DNA from 3 places in the Rhizobium sp. ZW T2_16 genome. Region 1 is predicted to be linked to each of the others. Evidence: predicted binding sites of a transcription regulator. Region 1 holds the regulator's gene; each other region holds the start of a gene.
What was found. Region 1 encodes PhoB, which activates phosphate uptake and scavenging genes when phosphate is short. Its sites were predicted from a motif close to TGTCATNNANCTGTCAT; they were not measured.
Positions count from the first base shown of each region.

Region 2: phnC (phosphonate ABC transporter ATP-binding protein) is a predicted target of PhoB. The motif match lies at 5,156-5,172, and genes of this name have one in related genera.
Region 3: ACI3K0_RS09320 (inorganic diphosphatase) is a predicted target of PhoB. The motif match lies at 4,429-4,445, and genes of this name have one in related genera.

Region 1 is NZ_JBJDRG010000003.1:170,287-178,024, reverse strand. Features, by position in the region: gene pstA (phosphate ABC transporter permease PstA) at 1-982, shown strand, start outside; gene pstB (phosphate ABC transporter ATP-binding protein PstB) at 995-1,810, shown strand; gene phoU (phosphate signaling complex protein PhoU) at 1,858-2,571, shown strand; gene phoB (phosphate regulon transcriptional regulator PhoB) at 2,601-3,284, shown strand; gene ACI3K0_RS10760 (PACE efflux transporter) at 3,355-3,789, opposite strand; gene ACI3K0_RS10755 (GcrA family cell cycle regulator) at 3,989-4,528, opposite strand; gene ACI3K0_RS10750 (aspartate aminotransferase family protein) at 4,933-6,129, shown strand; gene argF (ornithine carbamoyltransferase) at 6,180-7,097, shown strand; gene ACI3K0_RS10740 (Hsp33 family molecular chaperone) at 7,289-7,738, shown strand, end outside.
Region 2 is NZ_JBJDRG010000003.1:462,369-470,106, reverse strand. Features, by position in the region: gene ACI3K0_RS12240 (alpha-D-ribose 1-methylphosphonate 5-triphosphate diphosphatase) at 1-9, opposite strand, end outside; gene ACI3K0_RS12235 (DUF1045 domain-containing protein) at 6-719, opposite strand; gene phnE (phosphonate ABC transporter, permease protein PhnE) at 835-2,190, opposite strand; gene phnE (phosphonate ABC transporter, permease protein PhnE) at 2,190-3,116, opposite strand; gene phnD (phosphonate ABC transporter substrate-binding protein) at 3,236-4,141, opposite strand; gene phnC (phosphonate ABC transporter ATP-binding protein) at 4,229-5,083, opposite strand; gene ACI3K0_RS12210 (DapH/DapD/GlmU-related protein) at 5,199-5,816, opposite strand; gene phnL (phosphonate C-P lyase system protein PhnL) at 5,813-6,523, opposite strand; gene phnK (phosphonate C-P lyase system protein PhnK) at 6,533-7,309, opposite strand; gene ACI3K0_RS12195 (alpha-D-ribose 1-methylphosphonate 5-phosphate C-P-lyase PhnJ) at 7,306-7,738, opposite strand, start outside.
Region 3 is NZ_JBJDRG010000002.1:758,316-766,053, forward strand. Features, by position in the region: gene lon (endopeptidase La) at 1-1,336, shown strand, start outside; gene hupB (DNA-binding protein HupB) at 1,528-1,806, shown strand; gene ACI3K0_RS09315 (autotransporter domain-containing protein) at 2,275-4,338, shown strand; gene ACI3K0_RS09320 (inorganic diphosphatase) at 4,490-5,089, shown strand; gene ACI3K0_RS09325 (esterase-like activity of phytase family protein) at 5,264-7,453, shown strand; gene ACI3K0_RS09330 (DNA repair exonuclease) at 7,566-7,738, shown strand, end outside.

The DNA.
Region 1 (7,738 bases):
AACCGATCGTTCGGGTCTGCGCGCCGTCAACCAGATGATCTCGGACGGCGTTCGTGGCCAGCTGCGTGACATGGTTGTCGCCAACCCACAGATCATCGGCACGACCCAGACGGTCTCGCTGCTTGCCGCCGGCGATATCGACAGCGCATTCAAGGGCCAGATCGATCTCTCCGTGTCGGAAAACAACCGTAAGGTTTCCGACCAGCAGGTCGGCTGGATGAACCAGCTTGCGGAATCCGGCGCCCTCGGAAAGCACTTCAACACCGGCATTTTCGTTAACGGCAATTCCAGCCGTCCGGAAGCTGCCGGCGTCGGCGTGGCCTTGATCGGCTCCTTCTACATGATGCTGATCGTGCTCGTCCTGGCGCTGCCGATCGGCGTTGCCGCCTCGATCTATCTCGAGGAATTCGCGCCGAAGAACAAGTTCACCGACCTGATCGAGGTGAACATCAACAACCTCGCGGCCGTCCCCTCCATCGTTTATGGTCTCTTGGGTCTGGCGGTCTTCATCAACTTCATGGGCCTGCCGCGCTCGGCTTCGCTGGTCGGCGGCCTGGTCCTGACGCTGATGACGCTTCCGACGATCATCATCGCCACCCGCGCTGCATTGAAGGCGGTTCCGCCATCGATCCGTGCGGCGGCTCTCGGCCTCGGCGCCTCGAAGATGCAGACCATCTTCCATCACGTCCTGCCGCTTGCCATGCCGGGCATCCTGACCGGTACGATCATCGGCCTGGCGCATGCTCTCGGCGAAACCGCACCGCTGCTCCTGATCGGCATGGTCGCCTTCGTCGCCAACTATCCGACGACGCCGATGGATCCGTCGACAGCACTGCCGGTGCAGATCTACATGTGGGCAAACGAGGCGGAACGCGCCTTCGTCGAAAGAACTTCGGGAGCGATCATCATCCTGCTCCTGTTCCTCGTGGTCATGAATGTTGGTGCAATTCTGTTGCGTCGGCGCTTCGAACGCCGTTGGTAGGAGATCGACACAATGAATATGTTGTCAGAAGCAGCAGTTGAGAAGGCGCTGGACAAGAAGATGAATGAAGTCGCGTACAAGATGATTGGCAAGGACGTATCAGTCTATTACGGCGAGAAGCGCGCGCTTTTCGACGTGAACCTGAATGTCCGCGAAAACACGGTGACGGCGCTGATCGGCCCCTCGGGTTGCGGCAAGTCGACCTTCCTGCGCACGCTCAACCGCATGAACGACACGATCGAGGGCTGCCGCGTCACCGGCAAGATCACCCTTGATGAAGATGATATCTACGACAAGGAAATCGATGTCGTGGAACTTCGCGCCCGCGTCGGCATGGTGTTCCAGAAGCCGAACCCGTTCCCGAAGTCGATTTATGAAAACATCGCCTACGGCCCGCGCATCCATGGTCTGGCCCGCAACAAGGCGGATATGGACCAGATCGTCGAAGCCAGCCTTCAGCGCGCCGGCCTCTGGGCGGAAGTCAAGGATCGTCTTCATGAAGGCGGGACCGGTCTCTCCGGTGGTCAGCAGCAGCGTCTCTGCATCGCCCGTGCGGTTGCAGTTTCGCCGGAAGTCATCCTGATGGACGAACCCTGCTCGGCGCTCGACCCGATCGCCACCGCAAAGGTCGAGGAACTGATCCACGAACTGCGCGCCAACTATACGATCGTTATCGTCACCCACTCGATGCAGCAGGCCGCCCGCGTATCCCAGCGTACCGCCATGTTCCACCTTGGCCAGCTGGTCGAAGAGAACGACACGGACAAGATGTTCACCAATCCGGATGACCAGCGCACCCAGGATTACATCATGGGCCGCTTCGGCTGATTGGCCGTTGCCTGTTGCCCGCTGCTACGGATTTTGAGGACAAAGAGATGGTATCAAGTCATATCCTGTCGGCCTACGACGAAGAACTGAAGTATCTGCGCCGCCGCATCTCGGAAATGGGTGGCCTTGCGGAACAGATGTGCGGCGATGCCGTGCGCGCCCTGGTCAATGGTGACTCTGCCCTGGCCCAGAAGGTTATCTCCGACGACGTGATCCTGGATCACGCCGAGCGCGAGATCCAGGACAAGGCGATCGTCACTATCGCCAAGCGTCAGCCGATGGCTGCCGACCTGCGCGAAATCATCGGGACGCTGCGCATCGCAGCCGATCTGGAACGCGTCGGCGATCTCGGCAAGAACACCGCCAAGCGCGTCATTGCGGTTCAGGGCCATGGCGTTCCCCGCAAGCTCGCCCGCGGTCTGGAACACCTCTCCGATCTCGCGGCTGTACAGCTCAAGGAAGTGCTGGATGTCTATGCCAGCCGTTCGGCCGAAAAGGCAGAAGCGATCCGCCTGCGCGACGAAGAAATCGACGCCATGTACACGTCGCTTTTCCGCGAACTCCTGACCTACATGATGGAAGATCCGCGCAACATCACCACCTGCACGCATCTTCTGTTCTGCGCCAAGAACATCGAGCGTATCGGTGACCACGCGACCAACATCGCGGAAACCATCTACTACATGACGACGGGTGCTGTGCCGGAAGGCGAGCGTCCCAAGGACGATACGGCGAACACCGTCGGCGCGATTGCTGACTGATTTTGCCTGTCTGATGGAGTGTATCTAGTATGCAGCCGAGAATTGCGGTCGTGGAAGACGAGGAGGCGCTCAGCGTCCTCCTCCGTTATAATCTCGAAGCCGAAGGCTACGAGGTCGAAACCATTCTGAGAGGTGATGAGGCCGAAATCAGGCTTCAGGAGCGTGCTCCGGATCTTCTGGTTCTCGACTGGATGCTGCCAGGCGTTTCCGGCATCGAATTGTGCCGGCGCCTGCGCATGCGGCCAGAGACCGAGCGCCTGCCGATCATCATGCTGACAGCGCGCGGCGAGGAAAGCGAACGTGTTCGCGGTCTGGCGACCGGTGCCGACGACTATGTCGTCAAGCCGTTCTCGACGCCGGAACTGATGGCGCGTGTCAAGGCGATGTTGCGCCGTGCCAAGCCCGAGGTTCTCTCCAGCGTCTTGAAATGCGGTGATATCGAACTGGATCGCGAGACCCATCGCGTTCATCGCAAGAGCCGTGAAGTACGCCTTGGCCCGACCGAATTCCGTCTCCTGGAATTCCTCATGGTCTCGCCTGGCCGCGTCTTCTCGCGCTCCCAGCTTCTGGATGGCGTCTGGGGCCACGATATCTATGTCGACGAACGCACCGTCGACGTGCATGTCGGCCGCCTGCGCAAGGCGCTGAACTTCTCCAACATGCAGGATGTCATCCGCACCGTTCGCGGTGCCGGCTATTCGATGGAATCCTGATACGCGGGATAGCATCTGGAATGCAGGTTTCTCAGCCCGAGTGCGGTCATCCGCCTCGGGCTGAAGCATTTCAGGCCTTGGCTTCTTCCTGCCACTCAGGCAGCGGAAAGATCCGGTCGTAGGCCAGATTGAAGAAGAACGCATAGACCAGGTAGAACAGGGCGAACGAGATATCCATCACGAGCGCCTGCATCAGGCTCACGCCCAGATACCAAGCGATGAACGGCATGAGCACGATCAGCAGTCCGAGTTCGAACAGCACGGCATGTGCAACGCGCAGCGCCATGGTTTTCTGCGTACCGCCGCGATACGTCTGCATCAGGTGGTCGAAGCCGAGATTGTAGAGATAGTTCCAGCCGGTCGCCAGCGTTGCCGAAACGATCCCGACGACACCGATATGTTCGACCGGTATGCCGAAGACGAAAGAGGCGAGCGGTGTGAAAATCGCAAGCCCGATGATTTCGAAGCTGATTGCGTGACGAATACGGTCGCGTGTCGTGCGCATTTTATACCCCATTGGGTTATCCGGGTCGTCCCGGCATCAATGCCCATTCTGGGGGAGGTCGTCCTCACGCCTTTTCAGATAGGTGTTTGTGGCGCAGGAGGCAAGGCGCAGGCGGGCAAGGCTGCCTTGCAGAACCCGCAGCACGGCAAACAAAAAAGCGGGCCGAAGCCCGCTTGATCGTTGTTTATGGTGCCGAACTTTACGCCCGTGCAGCGCTCGGACGGCGGCGCTCGTTGACCGGCTGGTAGGCGAGCTTCGCATGGTAGGTGCAGTAAGGCGAATTATCCGGGGACTCACAGCCACAGAAGTGGAAATCGTCCGTCAGCGGATCGCCGACGGGCCACTTGCAGGTGCGTTCGGTCAATTCGGTCAGCGCCAGCTTGCGGGAAATCGGCAGGACAACGTTGGAAGCGGGACGGTAGACCAGTTCCTGCGAAGCCTCGAACTCGACCTCTTCCTTGAGCGCGGTTGCGCCGACCGGACGGGCGACCGGGCGTGCTGCCGGACGGGTGGCGAATGTCTGCTGGGGACGGGAAGTAGTTGCTGCTGGGCGCTTTGCCGTACGGTTCGTCGCGATTGTGCCGCCCGCCTTTGCGCGGCCCGGCAGGTTGAGGCGATGGACCTTGCCGATCACGGCATTGCGGCTTACGCCTCCAAGTTGTGCGGCGATCTGGCTGGCGCTCAAGCCTTCCGACCACAACCTTTTCAGTTTTTCAACGCGCTCGTCCGTCCAGTTCATGCCCGTTCTCCGCCTTTGAACGTTGGTGGCATGCAGAATCCCTCACCAATGTCGCGCGATACATCTCGCAACAGGCACTATATCTATGCTTTTGGTGACTAGTTCCGCCGCATGCAGTCTAGTAATTGATCTTTAACCTAGAGGTCCGCAGACTCCGTGACAAGAGTCCCCGGAATCGCCACGAATCGATTTCCCGGTTTTCCCCAACTTGCTTTCCGGGAGAGTCATTTTTGTCACAGCTGTCGGCAGGGTTGCGTCCTTGCAGCAAAATGCCTTGAAGCCCCAGATTTCCGTGAGTTTTATTGACATCACATGGATGAGTGGCGATAGTGCCGCGGCCGCCCCGAGGGCGGCATTTTGATTTTTTGAATATCCGCAATCGGATGCATTAGGAGTGAGCCGCCATGGCTGAATCTGCGCTTTTCGACACCTTTGCCCGGGCCCCGCTGCGCTTTGAGCGTGGCGAAGGCGTTTGGCTTGTGACGGAAAGCGGCGAGCGATATCTCGACTTCGGTGCGGGTGTCGCTGTCACGTCCTGCGGCCATGCCAATCCGCATCTGGTCGAAGCGCTGAAATCGCAGGCCGAGAAGGTCTGGCATCTGTCCAATCTTTATGAAATCCCGGAGCAGGAGCGCTTGGCGCGCCGTCTGGTCGACGCAACCTTTGCGGACAAGGCCTTCTTCACCAATTCGGGTGCGGAAGCGCTGGAATGCGCAATCAAGACGGCCCGCCGTTATCACTATTCCAAGGGGCACCTGGAAAAGTTCCATATCATCACCTTTGAAGGTGCCTTCCACGGCCGGACGATCGCAACGATCGCAGCCGGCGGCCAGGAAAAATATATGGAAGGCTTCGGCCCCAAGGCTCAGGGTTTTGATCAGGTGCCCTTCGGTGATCTCGATGCGCTGAACGCTGCGATCAACGAGAACACCGGCGCTCTGTTGATCGAGCCGATCCAGGGCGAGGGCGGTGTGCGTCCGGTTCCGAAGGAATTCATGCGCGAGCTGCGCCGCATCTGCGACGAAAAGGGTCTTCTTTTGATCCTCGACGAAGTTCAGACCGGCGTCGGCCGTACCGGCAAGCTCTTTGCCCATGAATGGGCCGGCATCACCCCTGACATCATGGCGATCGCCAAGGGTATTGGCGGCGGCTTCCCGTTCGGCGCATGCCTTGCAACGGCAGAAGCCGCATCCGGCATGAAGCCCGGCATCCACGGCACCACCTATGGTGGCAACCCGCTGGCCATGGCCTGTGGCAATGCGGTGCTTGATATCGTGCTCGCCGACGGTTTCCTGGAAAACGTTCGCGATGTCGCACTCGTCTTCCGTCAGGGCCTTGCTGCGCTCAAGGATCGTTTCCCGACCGTGATCGAGGATATTCGCGGCGAGGGCCTGTTGCTCGGCATCAAGGCAAAGGTGCCGGCCGGCGACCTGATCTCCGGAATGCGCGATCAGCATATGCTGGCCGTCATGGCAGGCGATAACGTCGTCCGCATTCTGCCGCCGCTTGTCGTCACCGCCGAGGAAGCGCGCGAAGGTCTTCGCCGTATCGAGCGTGCTGCCGAAACGCTGTCGGCTGACCAGCTGAAGAAATCCGCTTAAGAATACGTAGAGAGGGCGCCTTCCGGTTCCCTCCGTTAGGGAACAAGGTAATGGCATCTCCCAAGCATTTTCTCGATCTTTCCGCTGTGTCGGCGGGTGACCTGCGCTCCATCCTCGATGATGCAAAGGTGCGAAAGCTGGCAACCAAAGCCGGCACGGCTGACAAGCCGCTGGCCGGCAAGATGCTGGCCATGATTTTCGAGAAGCCGTCCACCCGCACCCGCGTCTCCTTCGATGTGGGCATGCGCCAGCTCGGCGGCGAGACGCTGTTCCTGTCGGGTACCGAGATGCAGCTCGGCCGCGCCGAGACGATCGGCGACACCGCCAAGGTTCTGTCGCGTTATGTCGACGCGATCATGATCCGCACCACCGATCACAAGCGCCTTCTGGAACTGGCCGAACATGCCACCGTGCCGGTCATCAATGCGCTGACAGACGACACCCATCCCTGCCAGATCATGGCCGACCTGATGACCTTCGAGGAACATCGCGGTCCCGTCGCCGGCAAGACGATTGCCTGGACGGGCGACGGCAATAACGTGCTGCATTCGCTCGTCGAAGGTTCGGCCCGTTTCGGTTACCGCATGAATATGGCCGTTCCGATGGGTTCCGAGCCGCATGACAAGTTCTTGAACTGGGCGCGCAACAACGGCGGCGAGATCATGCTCACCCACGATGTCGAGCGCGCGGTTGCCGGCGCCGATGTCGTGGTCACGGATACCTGGGTTTCGATGAACCAGGAACACAAGGCGCGCGGCCACAACATCTTCCAGCCCTATCAGGTCAATGAAGCGCTGATGAAGCAGGCCAAGGCCGATGCGCTGTTCATGCACTGCCTGCCGGCCCATCGTGGCGAGGAAGTCACCGACGCCGTGATCGATGGCCCGCAGTCGGTCGTCTTCGACGAGGCTGAAAACCGCCTCCACGCCCAGAAGTCCATTCTGGCCTGGTGCTTCGGCGCGATCTGAGCCTGTCTTCTGGCTCTTGAATTGGCTTGAAGCCGGCACCATTTGTCGGCTTTCAAACGCGCAGTGCCTGGTGCCGGCGCTTCAACAGACATCCCCGACATTTTCGAGCGGCCCAGCGGTTCCGCTTGCCGGCCTGTTTGTGTAAAGGTCGGGGACAAGGCCCGAGACGATCGGTGTGAAGGAGTAAGATGATGGCGGAAGCAACCGTGGAACTGAAGGACCTCCACTTTGCCGGAGACGACAGGGTTGTTCCCTTCCAGGTCGAGGGCCTGGATGTTCGTGGCCGTGCGGTGCAGCTTGGGCCGCTTCTCAACACCATTCTGGGTCGCCATGATTATCCGGCTCCGGTTGCAAGGCTGCTTGCAGAAGCACTGGTGCTGACGGCATTGCTCGGTACTTCGCTGAAATTTGATGGCAAGTTCACAGTTCAGACCAAGGGCGACGGACCCGTCGATCTTCTCGTGGCTGATTTCTCCACGCCGGATGCGCTTCGCGCCTATGCCCGTTACGACGAGGATGCACTGGCTGCTGCCGTCAAGGATGGCAAGACCTCGCCGCCGGAGCTTCTTGGTCAGGGCGTACTCGCCTTCACCATCGATCAGGGCAAGGGCATGCAGCCCTATCAGGGCATCGTGCCGATG
Region 2 (7,738 bases), 290 kb from region 1:
CTCGGTCATGGGGCGGTCTTTCTGATCTCGGAAGCGGGCTTCAGGGGCAGCCAGCGATGGGCAATAAAATCTGCGCCGCGGGCAGGCTCGACGAAGAGCGCTATGCCGTTAATGGAGAGCGGCCTGTTGACGAATTCGGCAAAACGGGGCTCAAGAGCGGCGCGCATGGCAGGCGCCTGTTCGGGCGGAACCTGGCCGGACAGCGTCATGTGAAAGCGAAATTCTCCCATCACATGGGGATAACCCCAGCGCATCAGGTTGTCGCGATGCTGCGGCGACAGCGTTTCCGGCTTGCGACGGGTAATATCGGCATCCGACAGCGGCGCCCGAAATGGCTCGAAATCCTCAACGATGCGGGCAGCATAGTCCTGCAGCTCGGGATAGACCCGATCCGGCACCAGCGCGAAGAACCGTCCGAGCTGGCCGACAATCACGTTGGGTATATCGAATGCCTCAGTCGTCGCGGCAAACTCTTCGAAAGCTTCGATCAGTTCCGCTTCCGTCTTGCCGTCTGCGAGTTCGAACGGAGCCTTCAGTGTTGCGTGAAAGGCGTAGCGGCGAGGATCGGCGGTAAGCGCATGAACCTCCTCCACGGAAAGGCCGTTGACCTCGGGCGTGGGAAAGGCCTCGCCGGTATAGGCATCACGGCCGAGCCAACGGGATGCGGTCGTCGTCAGCGGATGGTCCGCAGCGGGGGAAAAGTAGAGGGCGTAACGCAAGGCATCATTCCGGAATCAGGAAGGGGCAGAGACGGAAGTCTAGACATCCGTCGTATCCGAAGACAGGCCCAGCGCCTAAAAGATTTCCATGACAGAATGATGATGCGGGCGCGCTTTAATGCGTCGGGCCGCCGATCAGTCGCGAGCGGATCGCATTAGACACGTTGTCGAACAGGAAGACCACGAAGAGGATGAGGAGAACCATATAGGCGACCTTGTCCCAGTCGGCATTGGTGCCCATCGCTTCGAGGAGCTTGAGGCCAATACCGCCTGCGCCGACGGCACCGATGACGGTGGCCGAGCGGGTATTCGATTCCCAGAAGTACAGCGACTGGGAGATAAACACCGGCAGGACCTGCGGCACTACGCCGAAGCGGTTGACGATGATTGGCGAGGCCCCGACCGATTTCACGCCCTCGCGCTGCTTGTCGTCCACGTTCTCGACCGCTTCCGCATAAACCTTTCCAAGCGCGCCGGCATCGGTAAAGAAGATCGCCGCAATGCCGGGGATCGGCCCGGGGCCGAAGGAGCGGGTGAAGAACAGCGCCCAGATCAGCATGTCGACCGAGCGCAGGAAGTCGAACAGACGCTTCATGCCCCAGTTGGCGACGCGGCTTCGCGTGATGTTGCGCGCAGCGATGAACGCGAGCGGGAAGGCAAAGAGCGTGCCGAGCAGCGTGCCAACGAAGGCCATCACCAATGTCTGCATCAGCTTCGAAAGGATGTCGGCATGCTGCCAGACATTGTTGCCGAGAAAGTCGGCGACCATGTGCGAAACGTTGGAGCGCGCCGGATCGAGGCGCTCGCCGACCGTTGCAAGGCTGACCAGTTCGCCCCAGCTCTTGCCCCAGAAATCCGACTTGGTGTCGAACAGGAAGTTCGCCCAACCGAGGAAGCGGCGCTGGATATAGACCTGGGAGGTCCGGATTTCAGCCTGTCCCTCGAAGCCGTAGTCAACGATGACCTTGGCTCCGTCCTGGATGATCGCAGCCGGCGCGCCTGCCGGTGCTGTTGCTGCATCCTCGGTGATCGTGACGGGGTAAGCAGTACCGTTGACGTAGACATCGACGCGGCTTGACGAAACTTCCAGCCTGTCGTTGTCGCTGCCGTAGGTGACCGTATAGCCGCCACCCTGGGTCGGCTGCAGCCAGAATATGTCGGCGCCCGCGGCATATTGTCCGCGGCTTGACCACTGCGCCCGCACGGTGCCGTCATCCTGGAAGCGCAGGCGCGGCTGTGCGCGCCACGAATACCAGTCCTGGATATAGGAAGACGCACGATCCCACTGACCATTCTGGAAGGCGGGACCGACATTGAAGGCGAAGAAGCAGATCACGAGATAGGCAAAGACGATGCCTGAACCGATGACCAGCCCGTAGCGCTTCATGACCGAGCGGTGAAAGACCTCCGGATGGGCCGAGCGCAGCCGCTCGCGATCGGAAGCGTTGATGCTGGGGACCGAAGATGTCATCAGGCTGCTCCCCTGCCGAATTCGAAGGATTGTTGGCCGATCAGCCGGCGGCGAAGCCAGCTCGAGAACTGATCGATCGCGATCACGCTGACAAGCAGCAGGATGATGATCGCATAGGTCTTGGCGGCATGGTCGCGGCCGATCGCCAGACGAAACACTTCGCCGATGCCGCCGCCCCCGACAGCCCCGATGATTGTCGAGGCGCGCACGTTGATCTCGGCGCGCAGCAGCGTGTAGGAAACGAAATTCGGCAGCACCTGGGGAACGATGGCGAAGCGCACGCGCTCGACCCATGAAGCACCGGCGGCACGCAGGCCTTCATCCGGCCTCATGTCGGAATTTTCGACAACTTCGAAGAACAGCTTTCCAAGAGCACCGATCGTATGGACGGTGATCGCAATGATCGCGGCGATCGGACCGATCGACAGGATCGCAGTGAGAAGCCCCGCGATGACGATTTCCGGGAAGGCGCGCATCACTTCCATGATCCGGCGCACGACGAAACGAGTAGCGCCGGCGCCGACCAGATTGGTCGAGGCGAAGAAGCAGAGCAGGAAGGCAATTGCCGCACCGATGATTGTCGAGACAAGCGCGATGTTGATCGTGATGATCAGCTGATAGAGGAAGTTCGGGATGTAGAGCGTGTCGGTAATGTAGACCCGGTCGGCCGTATAGTCGTATTTCAGCGATCCGTCGGCATAGGGTGACGGCAGGTCGAACATCGCCCGGAAAATTTCCATCGGGCTGTCCGGCACGAAGCTGCGGATGAAATCGAAGAAATAGGGCAAGCGTTCGAAGAACTTGCCGGCATTCGCGTTATTGGCGAATTGCAGCGAGTAGAAGAGGGCGATGAGAAAAACGCCGATCGAGATCGCGGTGTAGATCCGGCGTGTCCGAAGCTGCTGCCGGTAATGCTGCATCACCATGGATGCGGCAGGGCCGAGCCCGCCAGAGGTATTTTCGCTGATGGTCGCCATGATCCGCGCTCTCGTTTGACGAACGGCGGCACTCATGGAGTACCGCCGTCAGAGGATGGGAAAAAGGATCAGCCGCCGATGACGGACTTACGAGCGTCGACGATCGTCTGGTAGAAGGACGGATCGACCTTGATGTATTCCTTGTTGTCGCCCTGGGTGTAGGACTTGAAGCAATCGTGGTCCTTCTTCGGAAGTTCCATGAAATAGGCTTCGACCTTGGCGCGCATGGCTTCCGGCAGTTTGTTGTTGACCATCAGCGGGCCGTTCGGGATCAGCGGCGACTTCCAGACTTCGACGATATCGTCCATGTCCAGGTTACCCTTGTTGACCATCTGGTGCAGGTTGCCGCCGGTGTAACCGTCTTCCCACTTGCCAACGCCCGAACCGAAGGTCGTGCCGGCATCGAACTTCTTGTCGAGAACGGCAAGAACGAGGTTCTCGTGACCGCCGCCGAAGCCGGTTTCAGAGAAGTATTCCTTCACCGGTGCGCCGATTTCCTTCGGCAGGGCGACGTTCGGGACGAGATAGCCGGAGGTCGAGTCCGGGTCGGCGAAGCCGAGCTTCTTTCCCTTCAGGTCGGCGAGCGTCTTGATGCCTGAATCCTTGCGGGCGACCATGATCGAGTAGTAACCGCTGGAACCGTCCGACTGGGTGTAGGTCAGGATCGGGTCGACAGCCTTCGGGTCCTTGATTGCGATGGCGGCATAGGAGGAGGCGCCCATCGAAGCGATGTCGATCGTGCCGCCGAGCAGGCCCTGGATGACGCCGTTATAGTCCGGCGACGGGAAGATCTGGACTTCCGGAACGCCGGTCGCAGCCTTGAGGCCATCGGCAACACACTGGGTGTTGCGGATCTGGTCGGCTTCGTTTTCCGAGCCGTCGAGACCGATGCGCAGAACCTTGACGTCCTGTGCCATTGCGGAGCCGGCGAGCACGCTGAGTGCAACGGCAGCGAGAAGAGTTTTCTTCAGCATGGTGATCTCCTGTTTCCGGATCATCCGGAGTTGGGTCATGAATGAATGGTTTGCCCTTTACGCGGGCTGTCGATCTGGGTGCGGGTATCAGGCGCTGGCGCTCGCCAGCGAACCGATCCCGCCCGATTGCTGTTCCCGGCTAGCCTGTGCTGCGGGAATGTTGATGCTGGTCGAGGTCATCGTTTCGTCGATGCCGGCGCCATCCTTGTCGGAGCCGTAGATTTCCTGCACGGCAGCCGCCGTGAGTTCAGCTGGAGTGCCGTCGAAGACAACGCTGCCATGAGCCATGCCGATGATCCGCTCGCAATAGCTGCGGGCGGTATCGAGCGTGTGCAGGTTGGTAATGACGGTAATGCCTTCACGCTCGTTGATATCGCGCAGCGCATCCATCACGATCTTGGCGTTGAGCGGATCGAGCGAAGCAATCGGCTCGTCGGCAAGCAGCATCTTCGGCGCCTGCATCAGCGCACGGGCAATCGCCACACGCTGTTGCTGGCCGCCCGAAAGCGTTCCGGCGCGCTGCATCGCGGTCTGTTCGATACCGAGACGTTCGAGCGCCGCAATGGCTGCCAGTCGCTCGTCGTCGGAAAAGATGTTGAGCAGGCTCATGATCGTAGAACGGTGGTTCAGGCGACCGAGCATGACATTGGTCAGCACGTCGAGGCGTGGCACGAGATTGAACTGCTGGAAGATCATCGCGCAGTCACGCTGCCAGTTGCGCAATCCGGCGCCCTTCAGTGAGGACACTTCGACGCTGCCGAAATGGATAGAGCCGGAACTCGGCTCCTGCAGGCGGTTGATCATCCGCAGAAGGGTGGACTTGCCGGCACCGGACCGGCCGATAATGCCGACCATCTGGCCCTGGGGAATCTCTACATTGACGGCATTGACCGCGATACGATCGCCGAAACGTCGAGTGATATTCCTCAGTTCAAACTTCATGTTCTAATGCCTGTCCAATCCCCTGGTGGGGATCGGATTAGACTTGGTTGATGAAGTCTGAATGTCGATTCGATGTCAGTTTGATTACAAGTGTGACGCTTCTGTAACGCTTTCGTTACAACGCATGGCGCGCAAGAAAATCCTCTGCTGAAAGTGTCCTGAAATCTTCGAGTGCGCTGCGTAACTTCTTATGATCCCAATCCCACCAAGCGAGCCGGTCCATTTCTTCTCCGATTTTCTTGGTAAAGCGCTCGCGGATCAGTTTGGCCGGCACACCGCCGACGATGGTGTAAGGCGCGACATCCTTGGAGACGACAGCGCCGGCGCCGATCACCGCGCCATTTCCGACATTCACACCCGGCAGCAGAGTGGCGCCGTGGCCGATCCAGACGTCATGACCGATCGCGATCCGGTGTTCCCGACGCCAGTCGAAGAACTCCTTTTCCATATCCGCGTCATCCCAATAATAGGCGGCGCGATAGGTGAAGTGATGAAGCGTTGCGCGCTGCATGGGATGGTTGGTGGCGTTGATACGCACTGCGGCGGCAATGTTGACGAACTTGCCGATCGTGGCGCACCAGATCGAGCCATCGCGCTCGATATAGGAATAGTCACCAAACTCCACTTCATCCAGGCGGCAGCGCTCGGCCACTTCCGTGTAGCGTCCGAGCGTCGCGTTCGTCACGCTTGCCGTTTCGTGGATATTCGGCGCCTCGGTCAGTTTCCTGCTCATGCCGCAATGGCCTTCCGTGGAGAAAAGGCACTGACGTCGAGAATACGGTCTGCGACTGCCTCGCGCACTTCCTCGTCATGGAAGATACCAAGCATGGCGACGCCCTCTTTCTTCTTCGCGGCGATCATCTCGACCACAACGCGGCGATTGATGGCATCGAGCGAGGCGGTCGGTTCATCCAGAAGCAGGACGCGATGGCTGGTGATGAAACCGCGAGCGATATTGACGCGCTGCTGCTCGCCGCCGGAGAAGGTAGATGGCGGCAGCGACCACAATTCGCGCGGCAGGTTGAGCCTCGAAAGAAGCTCGGCCGCATTCTCTTTCGCAATAGCTGCCTCGACGCCGCGCACGACAAGAGGCTCGGCGACGACATCGATTGCAGCGACGCGCGGCACGGTGCGCAGGAACTGGCTGACATAACCCATCGTATGACGACGCACCTCGATGATCGTGCGCGGGTCGGCGCTGGCGATATCGACGATCCGGTCCTTGTGGTCGACGAGAATCTGGCCGGCATCGACGGCATAGTTGCCGTAGAGCATTTTCAGGATCGAGCTTTTACCGATGCCCGACGGGCCGCCGAGCACGACGCATTCGCCCGAGGCGACGGAAAAGTTCACGTCGTTGACGACCGGAAGCTTGATACCGTCGCGCAGATGCATGGTGAAGCTCTTGAAGACTTCCGAGACGACGAGGGGAGTGGCCATCTGGATCTCCTATACTTGTAGGATCGAGGAAACGAGAAGCTGGGTGTAGGGCTCGCGCGGATCGTCGAGCACCCGGTCTGTCAGTCCGTGTTCGATGACATGTCCGTCCTTCATCACCATCATCCGGTGCGACAGCAGGCGTGCGACCGCAAGGTCATGTGTGACGACGATTGCCGCCAGGCCCAGATCGTTGACGAGGCCACGAACGAGATCGAGCAAGCGTGCCTGCACCGAAACATCGAGACCGCCGGTCGGCTCGTCCATGAAGACCAGACGCGGGCCGGTGACGAGATTGCGGGCGATCTGCAGGCGCTGGCGCATGCCGCCGGAGAAGGCGCGCGGCTGGTCGTCGATCCGGTCGGCGGAGATTTCTACCCGACCGAGCCAGTCCGTCGCCGTTTCGCGGATCTTGCCGTAATGACGGTCGCCGACCGCCATCAGCCGCTCGCCGACATTGGCGCCGGCAGAAACGGCCATGCGCAGCCCGTCCGCCGGGTTCTGGTGAACGAAACCCCAGTCGGTGCGCATCAGGAGACGGCGCTCTGCCTCGCTCATGTGATAGAGATCGCGAAAATTGCCGTCGCGCATCCGGTATTCGACACTGCCGGCAGTAGGCAGCAGGCGAGTGGAGATGCAATTCAGAAGCGTCGTCTTGCCCGAACCGGATTCGCCGACGATCGCCAGCACTTCGCCGGGCCAAAGCTCGAAATTAACATCCTTGCAGCCGATCCGGCTGCCATAGAATTTCGACACACCGCTGACTTTGAGAAGAGGGGTATCGGTCATTCCGCAGCCTCCTGGTTTGGAGCAAGCATCGCCCCGACATGCCCGTGCTCACGGCGATCCTCGCAATGGTCGGTGTCGGAGCAGACGAACATTCGCCCGCCCTTGTCGTCGAGCACGACTTCGTCGAGATAGACGCCATGCGCACCGCAAAGGGCGCAGTCCTGGTCGAATGTCTGGATCTCGAACGGATAGTCCTCGAAATCGAGGCTCACAACCTCCGTGTAGGGCGGCACCGCATAGATGCGTTTCTCGCGCCCGGCGCCGAAAAGCTGCAGCGCGTCCGACATGTGCATTTTCGGATTGTCGAACTTTGGCGTCGGCGAGGGGTCCATCACATAACGGCCATCGACCTTCACCGGATAGGCATAGGTTTTCGAGATGCGACCGTTGATGGCGATGTCTTCGTAAAGCTTCACATGCATGAGGCCG
Region 3 (7,738 bases), on a different contig from region 1:
TGTCGGTAAAACGTCGCTCGCCCAGTCGATCGCCAAGGCGACCGGCCGCGAATACGTACGCATGGCGCTCGGTGGCGTTCGTGACGAAGCCGAAATCCGTGGTCACCGCCGCACTTATATCGGCTCGATGCCTGGCAAGATCATCCAGTCGATGAAGAAGGCCAAGAAGTCCAACCCGCTCTTCCTGCTCGATGAAATCGACAAGATGGGGTCGGATTTCCGCGGCGATCCGTCGGCGGCACTGCTCGAAGTGCTCGATCCGGCCCAGAACTCGACCTTCATGGATCACTACCTTGAAGTTGAATACGACCTGTCCGACGTGATGTTCATCACCACGGCGAACACGCTCAACATTCCGGGTCCGCTGATGGACCGCATGGAGATCATCCGTATCGCCGGTTACACCGAAGATGAAAAGCGCGAGATCGCCAAGCGTCACCTTCTGCCGAAGGCGATCAAGGAACATGCTCTGCAGCCGAATGAATTCTCGGTGTCCGACGATGCCCTGATGGCGATCAGCCAGCAGTACACCCGCGAAGCCGGTGTTCGCTCCTTCGAGCGCGAGCTGATGAAGCTCGCCCGCAAGGCCGTGACCGAGATCATCAAGGGCAAGACGAAGTCGGTCGCCATCACCGCTGCCAACATTTCGGATTACCTCGGTGTTCCGCGCTATCGCCATGGCGAGGCGGAAGGTGAGGATCAGGTCGGTGTCGTCACCGGTCTCGCCTGGACGGAAGTCGGCGGCGAGCTCTTGACCATCGAAGGCGTGATGATGCCGGGCAAGGGTCGCATGACCGTCACCGGCAACCTGAAGGACGTCATGAAGGAATCGATCTCGGCGGCGGCATCCTATGTGCGCTCCCGTGCCGTCGATTTCGGCATCGAGCCGCCGCGTTTCGACAAGTCGGACATCCACGTCCACGTGCCGGAAGGCGCCACTCCGAAGGACGGCCCGTCTGCCGGCGTCGGTATGGCAACGGCGATCGTTTCGATCATGACCGGCATTCCGGTTCGCAAGGATGTCGCCATGACAGGCGAAATTACCCTGCGCGGTCGCGTCCTGCCGATCGGTGGCCTAAAGGAAAAGCTGCTTGCAGCCCTTCGCGGTAACATCAAGACGGTTCTGATCCCGGAAGAAAACGCCAAGGACCTGGCCGACATTCCGGACAACGTGAAGAACAACATGGAGATCATCCCCGTGTCCCGCATGGGTGAGGTGATCAAGCATGCTCTGGTTCGTCGTCCTGAACCGATCGAGTGGGATGGTACGGTTGAGACACCCGTTATCGCAACGGTCGAGGGGTCCGAGGACGGTGTGACAGGCATCGCCCATTGAGCGATCCCTCGGGTCAACCGAGTTTGAATTGTGGAGAAAGCCGGCGAAAGCCGGCTTTTTTTGTGAAAAATGCATGAAACCCCTTGTTTTTCAGGCGATCTCAGAGCTTTTGGGTTGCCAAGCACCGACGCAAAACTATTGTCGGCGCCGACTAATCGAGTCGTTCCAAAACCGTAGAAAGGGATGGAAACATGAACAAGAACGAGCTGGTTTCCGCAGTTGCCGAAAAGGCTGGTCTCTCCAAGGCTGACGCCGCATCCGCCGTGGACGCAGTATTCGAAACCGTACAGGGCGAACTGAAGAACGGCGGCGACATTCGCCTCGCTGGCTTCGGCAGCTTCTCCGTATCCCGCCGTGAAGCCTCCAAGGGCCGCAACCCGTCGACCGGCGCAGAAGTCGATATTCCGGCTCGCAACGTTCCGAAGTTCTCGGCCGGCAAGGGCCTGAAGGACGCCGTAAACGGCAAGTAAGACTTCACCGGGCAGTATCCCTGCCATGGTCTTAAAACCCCGGATAACTTCCGGGGTTTTTTGTTGCATAACACATCATCTCCACTCCCGGTGGATGCTGCGAACTTGCAACAATTAACGGTTATTGGGCAGTGGTGCCGCCCGGCAACAGTGCTTCCGCTTTGTTGTCATTTGTCAGAGAAACGCCGGCCGGCAGATTTCGAACTACTTGTAAGATCGAGTGCATCACGGCCAATTCGTCAGTGGGGGCACAAGCGATTCTTAATTTAGAAATATGATTAGTTCTTATTTTTATGAGGCATTTCATATCTCGGCGTCGCTGACGGCATCCGTCTTAAACGATCAGCGAGTCATCCAGAAATGTTTCTTAAATCAAAGACCCTTTGTCTTCTTGCGAGTTCTGCTCTCTCGGCTATGGTCAGTGTTGCTTCCGTTGCACATGCTGCCTCCGGACCCGAAGTTATCGGTTTGAGCAGTAATGGTTCGGTCGTACTCAAAACTGATTACGACCAGAATGCCGGGACCTACACCTATTCACTTATATCGACAGCAACCGGCGACATTCAGTCAATCACGCCACCGTCCGGCGTCACCTATCTCAATTTGAGTGGTTTGAGCGCCGACGGTAAGACCGTGACGGGCTACTATTCTGATGCCGTGACCGGTCGCAAGACATCCTTCGTATGGACCGCAGCGAATGGTTTCGTCGACTTGGGTGTAGTTGACACTGACACCACCGGTAGCTTTGCTCAGTCTGTAAGTGGCGACGGAACCGCCGTTGCGGGATACGTAAGCGTCATGAGCTTCATGGCCGAAGCTTTTTACTGGACATCTTCTGAGGGAATGATCGGTCTAGGCACGCTTGGTGGGCGGGATTCGTACGCATACGCTGTGAGCACCGACGGGAAAACTGTTGTCGGCGAGGCCGACACACTAGACGGAAATTATCACGCATTTCGATGGACTGTAGACAGCGGCACGATGGAGAACATCGATACGCTTTATGACAACTCCAGCGCTGACTTTGTCAGCGACGACGGATCGGTGGTCGCCGGATCTGGATATACATCCTCGTCGTCGCCATACCACGTATTCCGATGGACTAAAGAGACCGAGATGGTCGACATCGGAAGCTTGGGCGGTTCTTACACGTTCCTGAACGCAATGAGCGGCGATGGCAATGTTCTGGTCGGCAGTTCCTACCTGACCGGCGACACGTCGTCTCACGCCTACCGGTATGTCGGGTCAACAGACGTGATGACCGATCTCGGAACTCTCGGTGGCACTTCATCCACGGCGAGTGCGGTTAATGCCGACGGCGGCGTCGTGGTCGGATCGGCAACAGACGCCCAGTCCACAAGCCACGGCTTCCGTTGGACGCAGGCGAACGGCATGGTGACTGTCGAGGACTGGCTGGCAGCCGAAGGTGCCACCATCGGCGATGCTATGACGCAAACCGCCGATCTCGTATCGGCTGACGGCAATGTTATCATCGGCGAGACCACTACCGGCTCCACCTATATCGCGCGTGTCATCGAAAGCCAGGGCGAGGAAGGCGGCAACGAATGCAACGCTGACGTCTGCGAAGGCGGAAGCGGTATCATCGATACCGCCGAGTTTTTCCCGACTGTCGCGATGGCCAACAACGTCATCGTTCAGAGCGGTGTCAACAATGCCGACACAATCATGTTCGGTGCGCAGGGAGCGCCAATGCGCAATCTGCTGACCGCCGGCCAGAGATCCGTCTGGGGCACGATCGATGGCGGTTATGACAACAGCGATCACGCCGATGGCGGCCTTGCTCTCGGTGAATTTGGTTTTGGTTACGGTATCGCCGATGGCGTCACAGCCCGCTTCGCAGTTGGTGGAACCTATACCGACCAGGATCTGGATGCCGGTGGCGACGTGCGCCAGCGCGGCTTCTACCTGTCACCGGAAGTCTCTGCCGATCTCGGCAATAACGTTTACGCGACGGTTGGCGGTTATTGGGGACGCAGCAGTGTCGACAGCAACCGCGGTTATCTGAACGGTGCCGTCACCGATTATTCCGAAGGCGACACCAATGCTGAAACCTGGGGCGCAAAGATCCGCTTCGACTGGCTGAATGCGGTGACGATCGACGATACGGCGATCACCCCCTATGTCGGCCTTTCCTATGCGCATACCAGGGTTGACGCCTATACGGAAACCGGCGGCTCCTTCCCGGTCGAGTTCGACGGCAGCAGCGATCATTCGACGATCGCCCGTCTCGGTGCGGATTTCGTTCGCCCGCTGAACGACACTGTCCGTCTGCTGGCCAAGGCCGAGCTTGACTACCAGTTCGAAAACCGCGCGACGGCTACGAGCGGCACGTTGACCGGGATCAGCGACTTCAGTCTCGAAGGTCAGGATCTGCAGCAGTTCTGGGCTCGTGGCGGTCTCGGCGCCGAATTTGATCTCGGCAAGGGGGTCGCTTCCTTCATGGTCAACGCCACGACCAAGGGGCAGGACCCGACCGTCTGGCTGCGCAGCAACTATACGGTCAAGTTCTGAGCCGATTTTTTAAGGAATGCTCGCGATGGACGAGGCCCGGTTTATGCCGGGCCTTTTCAGTATGAGAGGTAAACTTTGTAGACGGGAATCTGTCACGGCGTTGTCACAGAGCTCGCTTAGGTGGGACGTCTCATCATGAAAAGGGCCTGCCATGAAATTGCTTCTGACTGCCGCCGCGTTTCTCGTTACCGCGGGCGTAGCTTCTGCCGAATACGTTTCCTATCTCGACTATCCGCAGAAAACCGATGACGGCAAGGAATTCGCCGTCGCCATCGAGATCCCGCAGGGCAGCTTCACCAAATACGAGATCGACGCCAAGACCGGCCATGTCGTGGTTGACCGCTACCAGTCCATGCCGGTCGTTTATCCGGGCAACTACGGCTCGATCACCTCTTCGCTCGGTGGCGACAACGATCCGCTCGACGCCATCGTCTACACCCGCGAGCCAGTCGTTCCGGGCGCCATCATCAAGGTTCGCCCGATCGGTGTTCTGAAGATGATCGATGGCGGCGAGGTCGATGACAAGATTGTTGCCGTACCGACCAGCAAGATCGACCCGACCTACGATAACATCAAGGAAATCACCGATCTGCCGCAGATCGAGCAGGAACGCCTCCAGGCTTTCTTCCGCGTCTACAAGCAGCTCCCGGCGGGCCGCAAGTCTGTCGAACTGAATGGCTTTGACAACGCTGCCCATGCTGAAGGTGAAGTTTCGGAAGCCATCAAGGCTTACAACGCCAAGAAAAAGTGATCTGCCTCATTGCCGGTTACACGATATCGAAGGCCGGCCTTGCCCGGCCTTTTTTCATGCGTTGAGTGCGGTTGGCTCAATCAGTCGATAACGCAACTCATGATGATGAAGCTGTCATTATCGTGTCACGCATCTGGCCCAAAAGCCCACCTGTGGTTTCACGGAGGGCTTTTCATGACATTCTCGACACGCGCCGCCTTGACGGCAATCCTTTTTGCCTCGGTTGCTGCTCCCGCTAGTGCGGAGCAGGTCTTTAACCGTATCGCCTCTTTCCCGGTTGCCCAGAACCTGCCCAAGGGCGAGGACAAGGCGACATCGTCGGAAATCATCACCGCGACTGCGGATGGCAACACGCTGATCTATTCCGACGCGCCGGGAGGCACGATCGGCTTCATCGACATCACTGACGCCAAGGCCCCGAAGGCAGGTGGATCCATCGCCATCGATGGCGAACCGAACTCGGTTGCTGCAGCCGGTCCGAAGGCACTCATCACCATCGACAAGACCGAAGACTTGACGAAGCCTGCCGGCCAACTGGGCATCATCGATATCGCTTCGAAAAAACTTGAAACGACCTGTGATCTCGGCGGTCAGCCGGATTCTGTCGTCGTGGCGCCTGATGGCACATTTGCCGCCATCGCCATCGAAAACCAGCGTGACGAAGACCTGAACGACGGTGCACTGCCGCAACTTCCGGCAGGCGAACTTCTGATCGTCTCGCTGAAAAACGGCGTTCCTGCCTGCGACAGCATCAAGCGCGTTGGCGTGACCGGACTTGCAACAGTCGCCCCGGAAGATCCGGAGCCGGAATTCGTCAACATCAACGCCAATGGCGAGATCGCCCTGACGTTGCAGGAAAACAACCACGTCATCATCATCGACAGCAAGACAGCCAAGGTCACCAGCCACTTCTCCGCCGGTACGGTTGATCTCGAAGGCGTCGATGCCAAGACCGATGGTTCGCTGAATTTTTCGGGCAAGCTGACCGCTGTTCCGCGCGAGCCTGACGCCGTCAAGTGGCTCGGCACTGATCGCCTCGTCATCGCCAATGAAGGCGATTACAAGGGCGGTTCGCGCGGCTTCACCATCTTCGACCGTACCGGGAAGGTTCTCTACGATGCGGGCATGACGCTCGAGCACGAGATTGCCCGCCACGGTCATTTCCCGGAAAAGCGCGCCAAGAACAAGGGCATCGAGCCGGAAGGCATGGAAGCCGCGATCTTCAATGGCCAGCAGTATTTCTTCGTGCTCTCGGAGCGCGGTTCGATGATTGCGGTCTACAAGGATACCGGTGGCGAGCCGGAGCTCGTGCAGCTTCTGCCGTCGGGCGTATCGCCTGAAGGCGCTGTCGCCATTCCGGGCCGCAACCTGCTTGCATCCGCAAATGAAGCCGATCTCGGCGAAGACGGAGGTCCCCGCTCGCATGTGATGATCTATGAGCTTGCCGAAGGCAAGAAGGCCTATCCGACCATCGTTTCCAAGGATGTCGATGGGAAGCTGATCGGTTGGGGCGCGCTGTCGGGTCTCGTTGGTGACGCCGAGAAGGACGGCATCCTCTATGCGGTGAACGATTCCGTTTATGCCATACAGCCGTCGATCTTCACCATCGACACGACAAGCAAGCCGGCCGAGATCACCAATGTCGTCCGCATCACCCGCAACGGCCAGCCGGCGCAGAAGCTCGATATCGAAGGCATCGCACTCGATGGCAAGGGCGGCTTCTGGCTGGCATCGGAAGGCGATAGCGACAAGCTGGTCGGTCACGGTATCTACAACGTCAATGCCAAGGGCGAGATCAAGGCCGAGATCGGCCTGCCTGCCGAACTTCTGGCCGGCGAAAGCCGTTACGGTCTCGAAGGCGTCACCACGACCGGTTCCGGTGACGACCTGACGCTCTGGATGGCAATCCAGCGCGAATGGAAGGATGATCCCAAGGGCCAGGTGAAGCTTCTTTCCTACAAGCCGAAGTCGAAGGAATGGGCAGCCGTCCGTTATCCGCTCGAAAAGGCTGAAAAGGGCTGGGTCGGTCTCTCGGAAATCACCGCCAATGGCGACCATCTCTATATCGTCGAACGCGACAACTTGATCGGCGACGCCGCCAAGCTGAAGAAGCTCTACCGCGTTTCGCTCAAGGACATGAAGCCTGCCAAGATCGGCGGTGAACTGCAGCTCGTTGCCAAGGAAGAGGTCCATGACTTCCTTCCGGACCTGAAGAACGCCACCAACGGCTACGTTCTCGACAAGCTGGAAGGCTTTGCCTTCGACAAGTCCGGCAAGGCCTTCATGGTCACCGACAATGACGGCGTTGACGACTCATCCGGCGAGACCCTGTTCCTGCCGGTCACCCTCAAGGTCACCAACTGACGGATCTCCATCTTCAACAGGAAAAGGCCGGGTGTTTGCGCACCCGGCCTTTTTTCTTGGGGCCTGCTACCTTAAGTCTGGCGTTCCTGATGTGTTCGCATGAGACGATTCGATGAGTTCCTTCCGCTTCATCCATGCCGCAGACCTGCATCTCGGCAGCCCTTTTCAGGGACTGGCCCTCAAGGATGCCGATCTCGCCGAGCTTTTTGTCGAGGCAAGCCGCAAGGCCTTTTCGGCGCTTGTCGATGAAGCGGTGGAGCGCAAGGTTGATTTCTTTATCGTCGC